2 regions of the Ferdinandcohnia jepli genome follow, and region 1 is predicted to be linked to the other one. Evidence: predicted binding sites of a transcription regulator. Region 1 holds the regulator's gene; the other holds the start of a gene.
What was found. The regulator LexA, encoded in region 1, represses DNA repair genes until DNA is damaged. The targets are predictions, from matches to a motif close to CGAACATATGTTCG.
Positions count from the first base shown of each region.

Region 1 (7,030 bases):
CGAAGCAATTGGCAAAGCGATTCATGAAGGGACAAAAATGATTGGTATCCAGCGTTCCAAGGGATATGCAACTAGACCCTCTTTCACAGTAGCAGAGATAAAAGAAATGATTGACTTTGTAAAAGAAATTAAGCCTGATGTAGTTGTGTTTGTTGATAACTGTTATGGAGAATTTGTTGAGCAACTTGAACCCTGTCATGTTGGCGCAGACCTAATTGCAGGCTCCTTAATTAAAAACCCAGGTGGTGGGCTTGCGAAAACGGGGGGTTATATCGTAGGAAAAAAGGAATTTGTTGAAGCTTGCTCTTATCGAATGACTTCACCAGGTATCGGGGCAGAAGCGGGTGCGTCCTTATATACTTTGCAAGAGATGTATCAAGGTCTTTTTCTTGCACCTCATGTAGTAGGACAAGCGCTAAAGGGGGCTGTATTTACAGCTGCAATCCTGGAGAAAATTGGTTTGCATACTCAACCAAGATGGGATAGCGTTCGTACAGACTTAATTCAATCAGTACAATTTGATAATAAAGATATGATGGTTGCATTTTGTCAGGCGATACAATTTGCTTCCCCTGTAAACTCACATGTTACTCCTTATCCAAGCTATATGCCTGGATACGAGGATGATGTGATTATGGCTGCTGGTACGTTTATTCAGGGTGCGAGTATCGAATTAACTGCAGATGGTCCAACCAGACCGCCTTATGTTGCATATGTTCAGGGGGGACTTACCTATTCACATGTAAAGATCGCGATTTGCCTTGCATTGAACCGTTTAGTAGCCAAAAATCTAATCTCACTTTAAGACAGAGGAATTATTATTTCCTCTGTTTTATTTTTTTTATGTTATATTTTCTAACATGTTGTTGACAGATAATCTGACATCAATTAGAATAAGGTTAACGATAGCGAAAAAGGAGGATAAAAAATGAGTGACAACGTTAGACGTTCAATGCCGCTCTTTCCAATCGGAATTGTAATGCAGCTAACAGAGTTGTCAGCTCGTCAAATCCGATATTACGAAGAAAATGGTTTGATTACTCCAGCAAGAACGGAAACTAATCGTAGACTTTATTCATTCAACGATGTTGACCGATTACTTGAAATTAAGAGTTTGATCGAACAAAAGGTTAATCTTGCTGGAATTAAACAAATTTTCGCAGTACAAAACACTCAACTTGTTAACGAAGAAAGACCTGTCGAACCTGTAAAACAGGAATTATCTGATTCTGAGCTGAGAAAACTACTGAGGAATGAGCTATTACATGCAGGAAGATTTAAAAATCAAGCAAGTTTGCGTCAAGGTGATATGTCAAGGTTTTTCCATTAAGAATGTTAGGTATTAAAAATTACTTTAATTTTTGTTTAGGGGGAAATGTAGATGGCAAAGTATTCAAAAGATGATATTTTTCGATTAGCTAGTGAAGAAAACGTAAAGTTTATAAGATTACAGTTTACTGATATTTTAGGAACAATTAAAAACGTTGAAATTCCTGTAAGTCAACTTGAAAAAGCATTGAGCAATAAAATGATGTTTGATGGTTCCTCAATTGAAGGATTTGTTCGTATTGAAGAGTCCGATATGTACTTATTTCCAGATTTAGATACTTGGGTTATCTTTCCGTGGACTGCAGAAAAAGGTAAGGTTGCTCGCTTAATTTGCGATATTCACAATGCTGACGGAACTCCGTTTAGTGGTGACCCTCGTAATAATCTTAAAAGAGTATTAAAAGAAATGGAAGAATTAGGATTTACTGACTTTAACCTTGGGCCAGAGCCAGAGTTCTTCTTATTTAAACTAGATGAAAAGGGAGAACCAACTCTTGAGTTAAATGATAACGGTGGATATTTTGATTTAGCCCCTACAGATCTAGGTGAAAACTGTCGCCGGGATATCGTATTGGAGTTAGAAGAAATGGGCTTTGAAATTGAAGCATCTCACCATGAGGTTGCGCCTGGTCAGCATGAGATTGACTTTAAATATGAAAATGCACTAAAGGCTTGCGACGAGATTCAAACATTTAAGTTAGTTGTAAAAACAATTGCTCGCAAACACGGTCTACATGCTACATTTATGCCTAAGCCTTTGTTTGGAGTAAATGGTTCAGGTATGCACTGTAACGTTTCATTATTCAAAGGTAGTGAAAATGCATTTTTTGACCCAAGTGGAGAACTGCAATTAAGTGAAACAGCTAAGAACTTTATTGCCGGAATTTTAAAGCATGCTCCTAATTTCACTGCAGTTACAAACCCAACTGTTAATTCATATAAACGATTAGTGCCTGGTTATGAAGCTCCTTGTTATGTAGCTTGGTCTGCTCAAAATAGAAGTCCGCTTATCCGTATTCCTGCTTCACGCGGATTAAGTACACGTGTTGAGGTGCGTAGTGTTGACCCTGCTGCAAACCCATATATGGCAATGGCAGTTTTACTTGCTGCTGGTCTTGATGGAATAAAGAACAACCTTACACCGCCGGCTCCGGTTGATCGTAACATCTATGTAATGAATAAGGCAGAGCGTCTAGAAGCTGGAATTGTGGATTTACCAGCGACTTTAGCTCAAGCGTTAGATCTATTAAAAACGGATGAAGTGCTTGTCAATGCACTTGGGGAACATTTGTTCGAACACTTTGTAGAAGCAAAAGAAATTGAATGGGATATGTTCCGTACACAAGTTCATCCTTGGGAACGTGAGCAATATATGTCTATATATTAAGATTTAAAACCCTTGGTGCTATATGCTTCAAGGGTTTTTATGTAGTCCAAATCACTAGTGATATTGTGATAGTCAAGATTAGAAAAAAAGCCACTTCAAATGAAGTGGCCTTTACAATTTAATGTACTGTTCTATATACCCCGATAACCTTACCAAGGATGGATACATTTTTTAAGATAATGGGTTCAAGCATTGAATTTTCAGGTTGTAAGCGAATGTGGTCTTTTTCTTTAAAGAAGCGCTTTACTGTTGCTTCATCGTCCTCTGTCATAGCGACAACGATATCACCATTATTTGCTGATTGTTGTTGTCTAACAATTACTAAGTCTCCGTCTAATATGCCTGCTTCAATCATACTGTCACCCATGATTTCCAACATGAATATTTGATCATCATGAGCAGCAAAACGATCTGGTAATGGAAAATATTCTTCAATGTTTTCAACTGCTGTAATAGGTTGTCCAGCAGTAACTTTACCGATTACTGGAACATTAATAACTTTACTTGTCGGTATTGATTGTGACTCATCCTCATGGAGGATTTCAATAGCACGAGGTTTTGTAGGATCTCTTCTAATTAATCCTTTGCTTTCAAGTCTAGCCAAATGCCCATGTACTGTTGAACTGGAAGCTAGACCTACTGCCTCGCCAATTTCTCTAACAGAAGGTGGATAACCTTTTAGTCTTACTTCTTCTTTTATGTAGTTTAAAATGTCTTGTTGTCTTTTTGACAGTTTTATCATACTATTCAACCCCTCGCTCCGCCTTAAATTGTATGTATTTGTATATTCGTTCAAAGCCTTATGTAAAGCTTAGTATCAAAGGCTTGTTCCTAACAGTAACTTTACAAAGATTATAGCATGCAATATAAAAAAATACAAACATAAGTTCGAAATTTATGTTGACACAAAACATTTGTTCGGTCTATAATAATTTTATAAAATACGAACAAACATTCTATAGGAGTGATTTTAATATGATTAAAAAATTACAAGGTGGATTTATCTATTATGTTTTATTTGTTGTTTTAAGTATGAGTATGGTATTTTTAACTGCTAATTAAGGACTTATACATATATAGAATGAGTCAGTGACTTTATAAAAATTTAGATCGGACAAATGTTTTTGAGAGAGTATACTATAATGATAAAGCGGAATACTTGTAAAATAACTCTTCATCTAGTACTATGGAAAATGATTTAGAAGAAGATAATAAGGAGTTATTTTATGCTTTCGAAAGAAAAGATTGATCGAATTAATAGTCTGTCTAAAAAAGCGAAGACAACCGGTCTTACCGATAAAGAAAAACAAGAACAACAGGAATTAAGACAAGAGTACTTACGAGTCTTTCGTAGTTCAATGACAAATACACTACATTCAGTCAAAGTCATTGATCCAGAAGGAAAAGATGTTACTCCTAAAAAGTTAAAAGAAAGTAAGAAAAATAGGTTACATTAACAAGAATACATAGATATCTATGTATTCTTTTATTTTTTGTACATACTATTTGTGAATAGCACGTTATTCAATTTAGAAACAAGATCAATATGTTATGTACGACTAAGAAATACTTTGAAAGGATGTAACTACCAATGACTCATTCAATAACTGATTTATCAATTGCGTCAATACGTACACTGTCCATAGATGCTGTTGAAAAAGCAAATTCTGGACATCCGGGCATGCCTATGGGAGCGGCACCAATGACATACGCTCTCTGGACAAAACATATGAATCAGAATCCAACTAATCCAAATTGGTTTAATCGTGACCGCTTTGTATTATCTGCTGGTCATGGTTCAGCCCTCTTATATAGCATGCTTCATTTATCTGGGTATGACCTCACGTTAGAAGACCTTAAGCAATTTCGTCAATGGGGAAGTCGGACTCCAGGACACCCAGAGTTTGGGCATACTTCAGGTGTAGATGCAACAACAGGCCCACTTGGCCAAGGTATATCTATGGCAGTAGGAATGGCGATGGCTGAAAGACATTTAGCATCTACTTATAATAAAGATTCTTTTGAGTTAGTTAACCACTATACATATGCAATTTGTGGTGATGGGGACTTAATGGAAGGTATATCAGGTGAGGCTTCTTCACTTGCTGGACATTTGAAGCTCGGTCGATTAATTGTGTTGTACGACTCAAATGATATTTCGCTTGATGGAGATTTAGATCGTTCATTCTCTGAGTCAATTGAACAGCGTTATAAATCGTATGGCTGGCAATATATTCTTGTTGAGGATGGGAATGATGTAAATGCTATAGACCAAGCGATCCAAGAAGCCAAAAGTGATTTAAATCGTCCAACAATGATTGAAATTAAGACTACGATTGGCTATGGTTCTCCTAATCGTGCAGGAAAATCTAAGGCGCATGGTGAACCGTTAGGAGCAGATGAGTTAAAACTTACTAAAGAGGCGTATAATTGGACGTTCGAAGAGGACTTTTATGTACCTCAAGAAGTGTATGCTCACTTTGATGAAGTCATAAAGAAAGCGGGTCAACAAAAAGAAAATGAGTGGAGTCAATTATTTGATCAATACAAAGAAAAATATCCAGAGTTAGGAAAACAACTAGAATTGGCAATCAGTGGTAGCCTTCCGGAAGGCTGGGAAAAGACATTACCTGTATATGAAGAAGGTAAGAGTCTAGCTACACGTGCTTCTTCTGGTGAAGTGCTAAATGCCATTGCAAAAAGTGTCCCTCAATTCATAGGGGGTTCTGCTGACTTAGCTGGTTCTAACAAAACAATGATTACAGGTTCTCCAGATTATACTCCTGATGATTATAGTGGAAGAAATATCTGGTTTGGTGTTAGGGAGTTTGCGATGGGTGCTGCTCTAAATGGAATGGCGCTTCATGGAGGAGTAAAAATATTTGGAGGTACATTCTTTGTATTCTCAGATTATTTAAGGCCGGCAATCCGATTAGCTGCACTCATGAAACTACCTGTAACATATGTGTTTACTCATGATAGTATTGCTGTTGGAGAAGATGGACCTACGCATGAACCTGTTGAACAATTACCTGCGTTACGAGCAATGCCTAATTTATCGGTAATTCGTCCTGCGGATGGGAACGAAACAGCTGCTGCTTGGAGAACAGCATTGGAATCAACGAAGGTTCCAACAGCTCTGGTTCTAACTAGACAAAATTTGCCTACAATTGCTGGAACTTCTGAAAATGCCTATGAGGGAGTACAAAAAGGTGCATATGTTATTTCGCCTGCAAAATCAAATCAACCGGACGCATTATTGTTAGCGACTGGATCTGAAGTAAGTCTTGCAGTAGAAGCGCAGACAGTACTAGCAAACGAAAACATTGATGTATCAGTAGTCAGTATGCCTTCTTGGGACCGATTTGAAGCTCAACCTAAGGAATACAAGGATTCAGTTATCCCGAAAAGCGTTAAGAAACGTCTCGCGATTGAAATGGCTTTTCCTTTAGGATGGGAGCGTTATACTGGAGACGAAGGTGAGGTTCTTGGTATCACACAATTTGGTGCATCTGCTCCCGGGGAGATTGTTATGAAAGAATATGGTTTCTCAGTTGAAAATGTTGTAAAACGTGTGAAGGGACTTTTAGGGAAATAGTTAGTTATTCATTTCTTGAAAAGAGTGTGAATTCGTAATTGAATTCACACTTTTTATATTACTTGGAGGAAAGCTTCATTGGACAAAAACATTACTTTACTCAATATAAAAGCCTTTCGACAAAAAAAGACGTCTCTTTCTCCGGATTAAGACAAAAAAAGTATGCACTTTCCTCTATACTATTTTTAACGTTGAGCAGTTGGGTACAAGCCCTACTAATAGGTAGATATAGGAGGAAAGAGTATGAGAGACTATCACATATACTTAATTGAAGAAGAATTTGCAGCACACTACTTCGGTCGAGAATCACTAATCTATCATTTATTTCAAGATCATAATCAAGCAAAATCAAATAGAAAAGAAACCTTATCAAAGCAGATTGACTTTATAACTAAATCAATACCGGCATTGCGTATTCAACAAACAATTGAATCGAATCTATCCCGCTACTCTTCCTACAAGGTAGATAGTAATAAACATACACTCGAATGGAATGAATTTACGAGCTATGCAAAGCTTACAATACATAATCAATATATACATTTAGAATCTTCCGGAAGTTATGAAGCGGAAACTGCTTTCTTTGAAATATTACGAAAATTTGACCGGTGTTTTTTAGCGATGGATTTTAAGTCAAATAAATACGGTTGGTTAAATCCAATTAGAGAGCGAAAGTTTATTTAAAAATAGCTATGAAATCATAAAACAAATATTGT
Region 1 covers NZ_JBFOKR010000012.1:117,670-124,699, reverse strand. The annotation lists gene AB3M96_RS14285 (methionine gamma-lyase family protein) at 1-805, shown strand, start outside; gene AB3M96_RS14280 (MerR family transcriptional regulator) at 929-1,330, shown strand; gene glnA (type I glutamate--ammonia ligase) at 1,382-2,716, shown strand; gene lexA (transcriptional repressor LexA) at 2,835-3,458, opposite strand; gene AB3M96_RS14265 (DUF896 domain-containing protein) at 3,943-4,173, shown strand; gene tkt (transketolase) at 4,308-6,314, shown strand; gene sirA (sporulation inhibitor of replication protein SirA) at 6,558-6,998, shown strand.

Region 2 (7,030 bases), on a different contig from region 1:
TTAAAGAATCAATAAATGAGAACTTCAGGATATTAGGGTTGACATTTACTAATAAAGCAGCGGATGAAATGCGAGTTAGATTAAATGAATTAGTACCTGATATGAATAAAAGATTGTATTTAGGAACGTTTCATAGCTTTTGCGCAGAAGTATTACGTAATCATGGTTCTCATGTAGGGGTTAATCCGAATTTTACCATTTATTCTGATTCAAAGGATTTAGATGAGATTATTAAGGATGTAAAAATGGAATTAGAAAGTAATGAAGAGATAGGTTCGATTGGGACCACAAACCTCTTACCGGTTATACAATATCTTCAAAAGAACCTAATTGAGTCTGGTGCACCCTTAGATAAATTAATAACTAATCATAACTTGAGAAATGCAGTTGAAAAAATATATACAGGGTATATAAATAAATTAAATTCATTGAACGCTTTAGATTTTGAGTCTTTAATATTTCGAACGTATCTTTTATTCAAAAAATACCCTTTTATTGCGAATCACTACCGGAAAATTTATTCGTATATAAATATTGATGAATTTCAGGATACTAATTATGCACAATTTCAAATGATTAAACAACTAACTAAAAGCAAATATAGAAACCTATTTATTGTAGCGGATGATGACCAATTAATTTATCAGTGGAATGGTGCAAGTAACAAGCGCATACATGAGTTTAAAGAGGAATATGAAGCGGATATCATTCAATTACCTGATAATTTCAGATGCCCTTCAACCGTTGTTACGTTAGCCAATAACCTTATCGCTCATAATAAAGGTCGGTTAGATAATAAAAAGCCACTTCATGCTATGAAGGAAATTGAGGATAATTCTGAAGTAATACGCTTAAAAAGCTTCCTTTCATTTGATGATGAAATGCAGTGGATCGTTAAAGATTTAGAATCAAGAGTTAGTCGTGAAAATAGCTCAACATATGCTGTCATTGCACGTTCTAATAAGTTATTGTTAAAGATTTATGAAGAGTTAAAGAAAAAGGACATACCGACGGTCATTTCTAAGAGGAAGAATGAATTTGAAAGTCCACAGATATCTTGGATGCATAGTCTTCTTCGTTTGGCAAATAAAAGGAATGATAAGAAGTTTCTAAATGAAGTAATAAACACTTTTGAGTATTTCACCAAATTTGAAATAGATATTGAAGAGGTAATAGCGTGGAGTGAAGCTAGAGATGGTGATTATTTAAAGGGATACTATAATCGTATTACTTCTCTAGATCTTAGTAGTACTTATTTACAATCATTAAATCTAAACCTTATTGAAGGGAAAAGTTTTATTACTTTTATAGAAGATACTCTTCAATGGTTAAATACAGATATATATATTAATCAAATGGAAGAAGAACATAAAGAATTATTTTATGATGAGTTTGAAGTTTGGAAACAATTAATGTCAAGCTTTTATTATAAATACGGATATAATAATGTAACGCTTAGTACGTTTTTACAGGAGCTTGATTTGTCATCTAAACAAAAAGAACCAGATGTTGGTTACGTACAGTGTTTAACTATCCATTCAGCTAAAGGTAAAGAGTTTGATCACGTATATCTCTTGGGGCTAGTAGAGGATGAACTACCCTCATTTGCAAGTAAGAAAAAAGGGGAAATTAGTATTGAAATGGAGGAAGAAAGACGAAATTGTTTTGTCGCAATAACTCGTACTCTCTCTACGCTTACATTAACATATGCGAATAGATACAATGGATGGACAAAGCAACCTTCAAGATTTTTATATGAAATGGGTATTTTAGAATAAAAATATAATACATCAACAATAATGCTAACATTTTGCTAACGCAATCCCATAAAAAACGGTAAATCCCCGTTAAAGATGTTACAACCAGTAATATCCAAAACGTTGATTTACCGCGTTTTTCGCACCTCTTGTTAACGATATTACACACTCAAAGCTTACGGGCGGCATGATGTAATAAACATCATAAAGCCTTGATATATCAAGATTTAAAGGTCACGAGCATGCTCGTGACCTTTTTTGTTTTATAATATTTTTGTTAAGTACTCGAACCTTTTGTCTATATACGTAACAATGCACCATTATTCTCTGGTAGATCTTCTTTACTTATCTGATTCATAATACAGAAATGTTCAAAAAAGTTCTGTGCCAGTTTTTGTTCCGTTGTGTCTTTTTTCAGAGAAGCAATATCAAGCAAAATTTGTGCTACCCAGATATTATCCAAATAGCGGTATTTACCTGTATTCCAAGTCATCCTGTTAGGGGATTTTTCGTTTACGTAATATTTCCAAAAGAGCATCTCATTAGATTCCTGTTCAGTTAGTTGTAATCTGTACTCTGAATGAGCAGGAACATATCCATTTTCGCAAACCTTACCGATAAACTGTTCTTTTACCATGTAGACGCCTAAGATACGTCTATCCTGTTCAGGCATATCTGTATCTCTAGTTGTTAATAAGCAAACGCTATTTTTGTATAAACGTGTAGGTTTATTTGGCTTTCCTTTGTTAGTACCGCTATTTATTACACCGGTGAAAACTTGCCATTCTGTAAAGACTTTATTCTGATCTTCGTCGTCACACCAATAGACCATTTGTGATTGCGGGTGAAGTTTATGGTTTTTCATAAGCTTATCGTGTTCCATGCGAAGTTGCTGTTCTCTTCTTCGTTGTTTCTTTTCTTCTTCTTTTTCCAATTCTTCTTTCTCTAACTCCATTTGCTTTTCATGTATAACCTTATTAAGTGATTGTGCAATTCTTTTATCATGCAGTGTTAAGTGTTTTCCAAATGCATCGGGATAAACAAACCTTTTCTTCTCATTTTCGAAATGAATTTCTATGATAGACTCATCATGTTTCACAACACTACCCTCACCAAAATGCTTGTGTGTTACTTCCATATTTATTAGATTCACTACTATTGTCCTCCTTGTTTACTGAAGTTGGTTCAATTTTTCAAATCTACTTGTAGGGTCTGCTTTATTACTAGTGACAAATTTGTTCCTTTCGAGAAGAACGCTCGTTTGATTTTAACGCTTGATACTGCTCGATAATTAAAAGGAGGTTGAAAAAAATGGCTCAAAAGAAATCAACAGCTAATGCTGCTCAAAATGTTGCAGAACTATTGTTTGAAGTCGAGATTATTAGTTCCTTTCTCCTTTCACGTTTGTAGCCTTGCTGGGAAACTACTACAATGATTAGGACTACTTGTATTAATAACTTCCTCTTTCGTCAGTTTCTTCAACTTTGAGGAATGGATATAAAAAAACGCATCCAAATTCTATCTGTAGAAATTTACATAAGAACTTGAATGCGGGCTTCGAAAAATTAACTATAATAGTACAGTACCATATATTCAGAAAAATAACAAATTTTATATTGACAGGTTAATTTGCGATGTTGTAAAATAAAAGTTTATTTTTTCTCACTTACTTATGTTGGCTGATTGTTCGGGTTAATAAAAGGGCATTACTACCTTAAACAGGGTAGATCTTATGTTAGAAAACAACGTAAGATATACATTCTCTTCGCAGTTATCTCATGAATTTTCAGCAAATACATTGAATATTATTGGGGTTTCTCATTGGAAAGAAGTGAGGAGCCTTTTTGTAATCCTTGGTCATTTGTTCTACCTGAAAATCTATAAATTATATTGCAGTGTGGAATACTACCGAAAAAAGTGAGGGATGAATTAATGAAAATCTTGATCTGCTTTTTCTTCTTACTTTTTTCATTTATTACGCAAGGATTCGCGGAAGCATCTACTATTCCTGAAAAAGAATTAGCCATTGTCATCGATGATCTAGGCAATGATATGAAGGGTACAGAAGAAATGCTCAAGCTTCCTATAAAATTAACGGTAGCTATCATGCCATTTATGCCTACAACAAAAGAAGATGCGGAACTTGTACATAAATATGGTCATGAGGTAATTCTTCATCTGCCCATGGAGCCGAAGAGGGGTAAGAAATTCTGGTTAGGACCGGGTGCAATCACAACGGATTTAAGTGATGAAGAAGTCAGAAAGCGTGTAGAAGAAGCCGTAAAGGAAATACCTCATATTGTTGGTGTAAATCATCATATGGGTTCAAAGGTGACAGAAGACAAAAGAGTTATGAGAATTGTTCTTGAAGTGTGCAAAGAAAACGGACTTTTCTATCTTGATAGCATGACTTCGAGTAAAAGCGTTGTCGAAAAGCTGGCTAAAGAAATGAATGTACCATATTTAGAAAATGATATCTTTTTTGATGAGGTCTATACAACAAGACATATTTCGAAACAGGCTAATTTAGTAGCTAAAAAAATATCGAATAGTGAAGAGTTGATAGCCATTGGTCATGTTGGAATTACAGGACCAAAGATGGTTAATGTGTTAAAAGAGTACATTCCTGTTTACGAAAAAATGGCAAAGATTGTACATCTTTCAGATTTAATTGAGGAATACAAATTACTTGAAAGCCAACCGTAGACTAGGAGTTGGTTGGATTAAGTTCCTAGTAAGCTATAGAGATACTCCGTATTTCTCTAATGCGAAAATAGATTATACTACATCTTTGTTTGGTGGCGGCCAATTCAAGGTGCTTCGAGTATAAATAGATAATTGGAGGTGCTAATCATTTACATGATAGGACCTCCTATTAATGTTTGGCCAATCTGAAAAAAAGAATTAACTAGTGAAGTTTTTCGTTCGCCTTTTTTTGATGATTACAACTAAATGACTAGTGGCCTACTAATTTCTAACTAAATTATGAAAACCCATACAAATCTTGAGGATACGGAAGTATTTGGGAGTATCTTAAAAGGATAAACCATATCTTTGCTCTGAGATAATTTAATCACAAAATACACTTGATAATCCCAGAATATGCTGAATTATCAAGTTTGTTTTAAAAAAATTCCTCCACTATACTTTTAATAGAGCCCAAAAAATCGGGTCACCCACTAATATTCGACAAGATATTTCAAGTAGACTTATCCTCAATAATACCATCCAAAATGCCACATCATATTGAATAAAACTACTGTTATACCATTTCAAGATTCATTATTAAGTGTTTTTATTCTATTTATTAATTAACTGGATAAAGGATTATTTACTTTGAATATCAATTATGTTGGAAAGTTGTCAACATAATGATCGGTATAAATAGGTATACCCATGGCTTAAAAGGTATTAAAAATGAGATAGAAAAAGGGGAGAGTTTTTTATGAAACGAAGGTTTATGGTTTTACTGACAGTTTTACTATTAGCACTTGCAGGATGTAGTTCTAGTACTTCTGGAGAACTAGATAAGATTGTGCTAGCTGATGCTGGTTGGGATAGTATTCGCTTCCATAACAGCGTAGCGCAAAAGATTCTTGAAGAAGGCTACGGCTATAAGACCGAAGTAACAGCAGGATCTACTGCAGCAACTTTAGAAGGGTTCCGTCAAGGCGATATAAATGTGTATATGGAGATCTGGACAGATAATGTTAAAGAACTCTATAAAGAAATGACGGATGCAGGAGATATTGTGGAAGTAGCAACAAACTTTGATGACAATACACAGGGCTTTTATGTGCCAACCTACGTTATTGAAGGTGATGAAGAAAGAGGAATTGAGCCTCTTGCTCCGGACTTAAAAACAGTAGAGGATCTAAAAAAATATCCGGAAGTATTCCCGGATCCAGAGGATTCTGGTAAAGGTCGTATTGTAGGTGCTCCAACTGGTTGGGCCGTAGGGGAAACAATGGCAGCTAAGGTGGAAACTTATGGCTTAGGAGATACCTTTAATTATATTAGTCCAGGATCAGATTCTAGTGCTGTCGCTACATTAGTGGATGCATATGAAGCAGGAGAAGGATGGGTAGGATACTACTGGTCACCAACTTGGGTAACAGCTAAATACGATTTAACTTTACTAGAAGAACCAGAGTATAACGAAGAACAGTGGAATAAAAACTTTGGAACTGCTTTTCCTCCGAATGACGTTGTAATTGCAGTACACAAAGATGTTCCAGACTTAGCACCTGAAATCGTTGAGTTTCTAGAAAACTACGAAACTAGTAATGCACTAACAGAAGAAGCATTAAATTATATGAATGAAAATGAAGCTTCTGCTGATGAGGCTGCCGAATGGTGGATGAAGGAACACGAAGATTTATGGACTACTTGGATTCCAGAGGATATCGCTGAAAAAGTTTTAAAATCATTAGAGTAATTTATCTCAGGTAGTGGTTGGCTACTGCCAACTACTACTGAACTTTTAACTTTATTCAGCAGAAGTCCCCTTCTTCTATAAGTGGGGGATGAATGCAAAAGGAGTATACAATTCAGTCAGGGTTCAAACTCCGACTGAATAAAGTTAAAGCCTCCGGCGGATGCCACGATTTTTAAGAGGAAATTTTCGAGCAAGCTCGAAAAAAATCGGGCGCAAATACGCCAAGGCGCATTTGATAAACAACTAGAAGATTTATACATCAATAGGCTGCTATTGAAAATTGAATATGGGTGAGGTGAATGGTTACAATTAGTAACCTGTTTTATGGGTAGTTTTCCAGATATACGTTGGGGTTTTTTAGGTGAAAACGTTGAAGCATTTATAAAATGGCTAGATACAACATTTGAAGGATTTTTTGATTTTATACATTTTATCTCCTCTCAGACCATTAATGGAATTGAAGCTGTTCTAATGTTCATTCCCTGGTGGCTCTTCATTCTACTTATTTTCCTTTTAGGTTGGTATTTCAAATCTGTTTTTTCAGGTGTTTTTTATGCATTTTTTATATTCTTAATAGGTACGTTCGGATTGTGGGATGTATTAATGATTACCATTGCGATTGTCATAACATCTGTTGTTATTTCATTGGTAATAGGTATTCCATTAGGTATTTGGATGGCATTTAGCAAAGGTTTTTCTGTTGTAATGAGGCCGATATTAGATGCGATGCAAACAATGCCGAGTTTTGTGTATCTAATTCCTGCTATCTTTTTCTTTAGTTTAGGAAATGTTTCAGCAGTATTTGCAACTTTAATTTATGCTTTACCTCCAGTTA
Region 2 covers NZ_JBFOKR010000027.1:10,152-17,181, reverse strand. The annotation lists gene AB3M96_RS21720 (ATP-dependent helicase) at 1-1,778, shown strand, start outside; gene AB3M96_RS21715 (malate synthase) at 2,056-2,910, opposite strand; gene AB3M96_RS21710 (divergent polysaccharide deacetylase family protein) at 3,690-4,463, shown strand; gene AB3M96_RS21705 (ABC transporter substrate-binding protein) at 5,203-6,195, shown strand; gene AB3M96_RS21700 (ABC transporter permease) at 6,520-7,030, shown strand, end outside.
Region 2: the regulator LexA is predicted to act here: its motif matches at 3,113-3,126, upstream of AB3M96_RS21715 (malate synthase).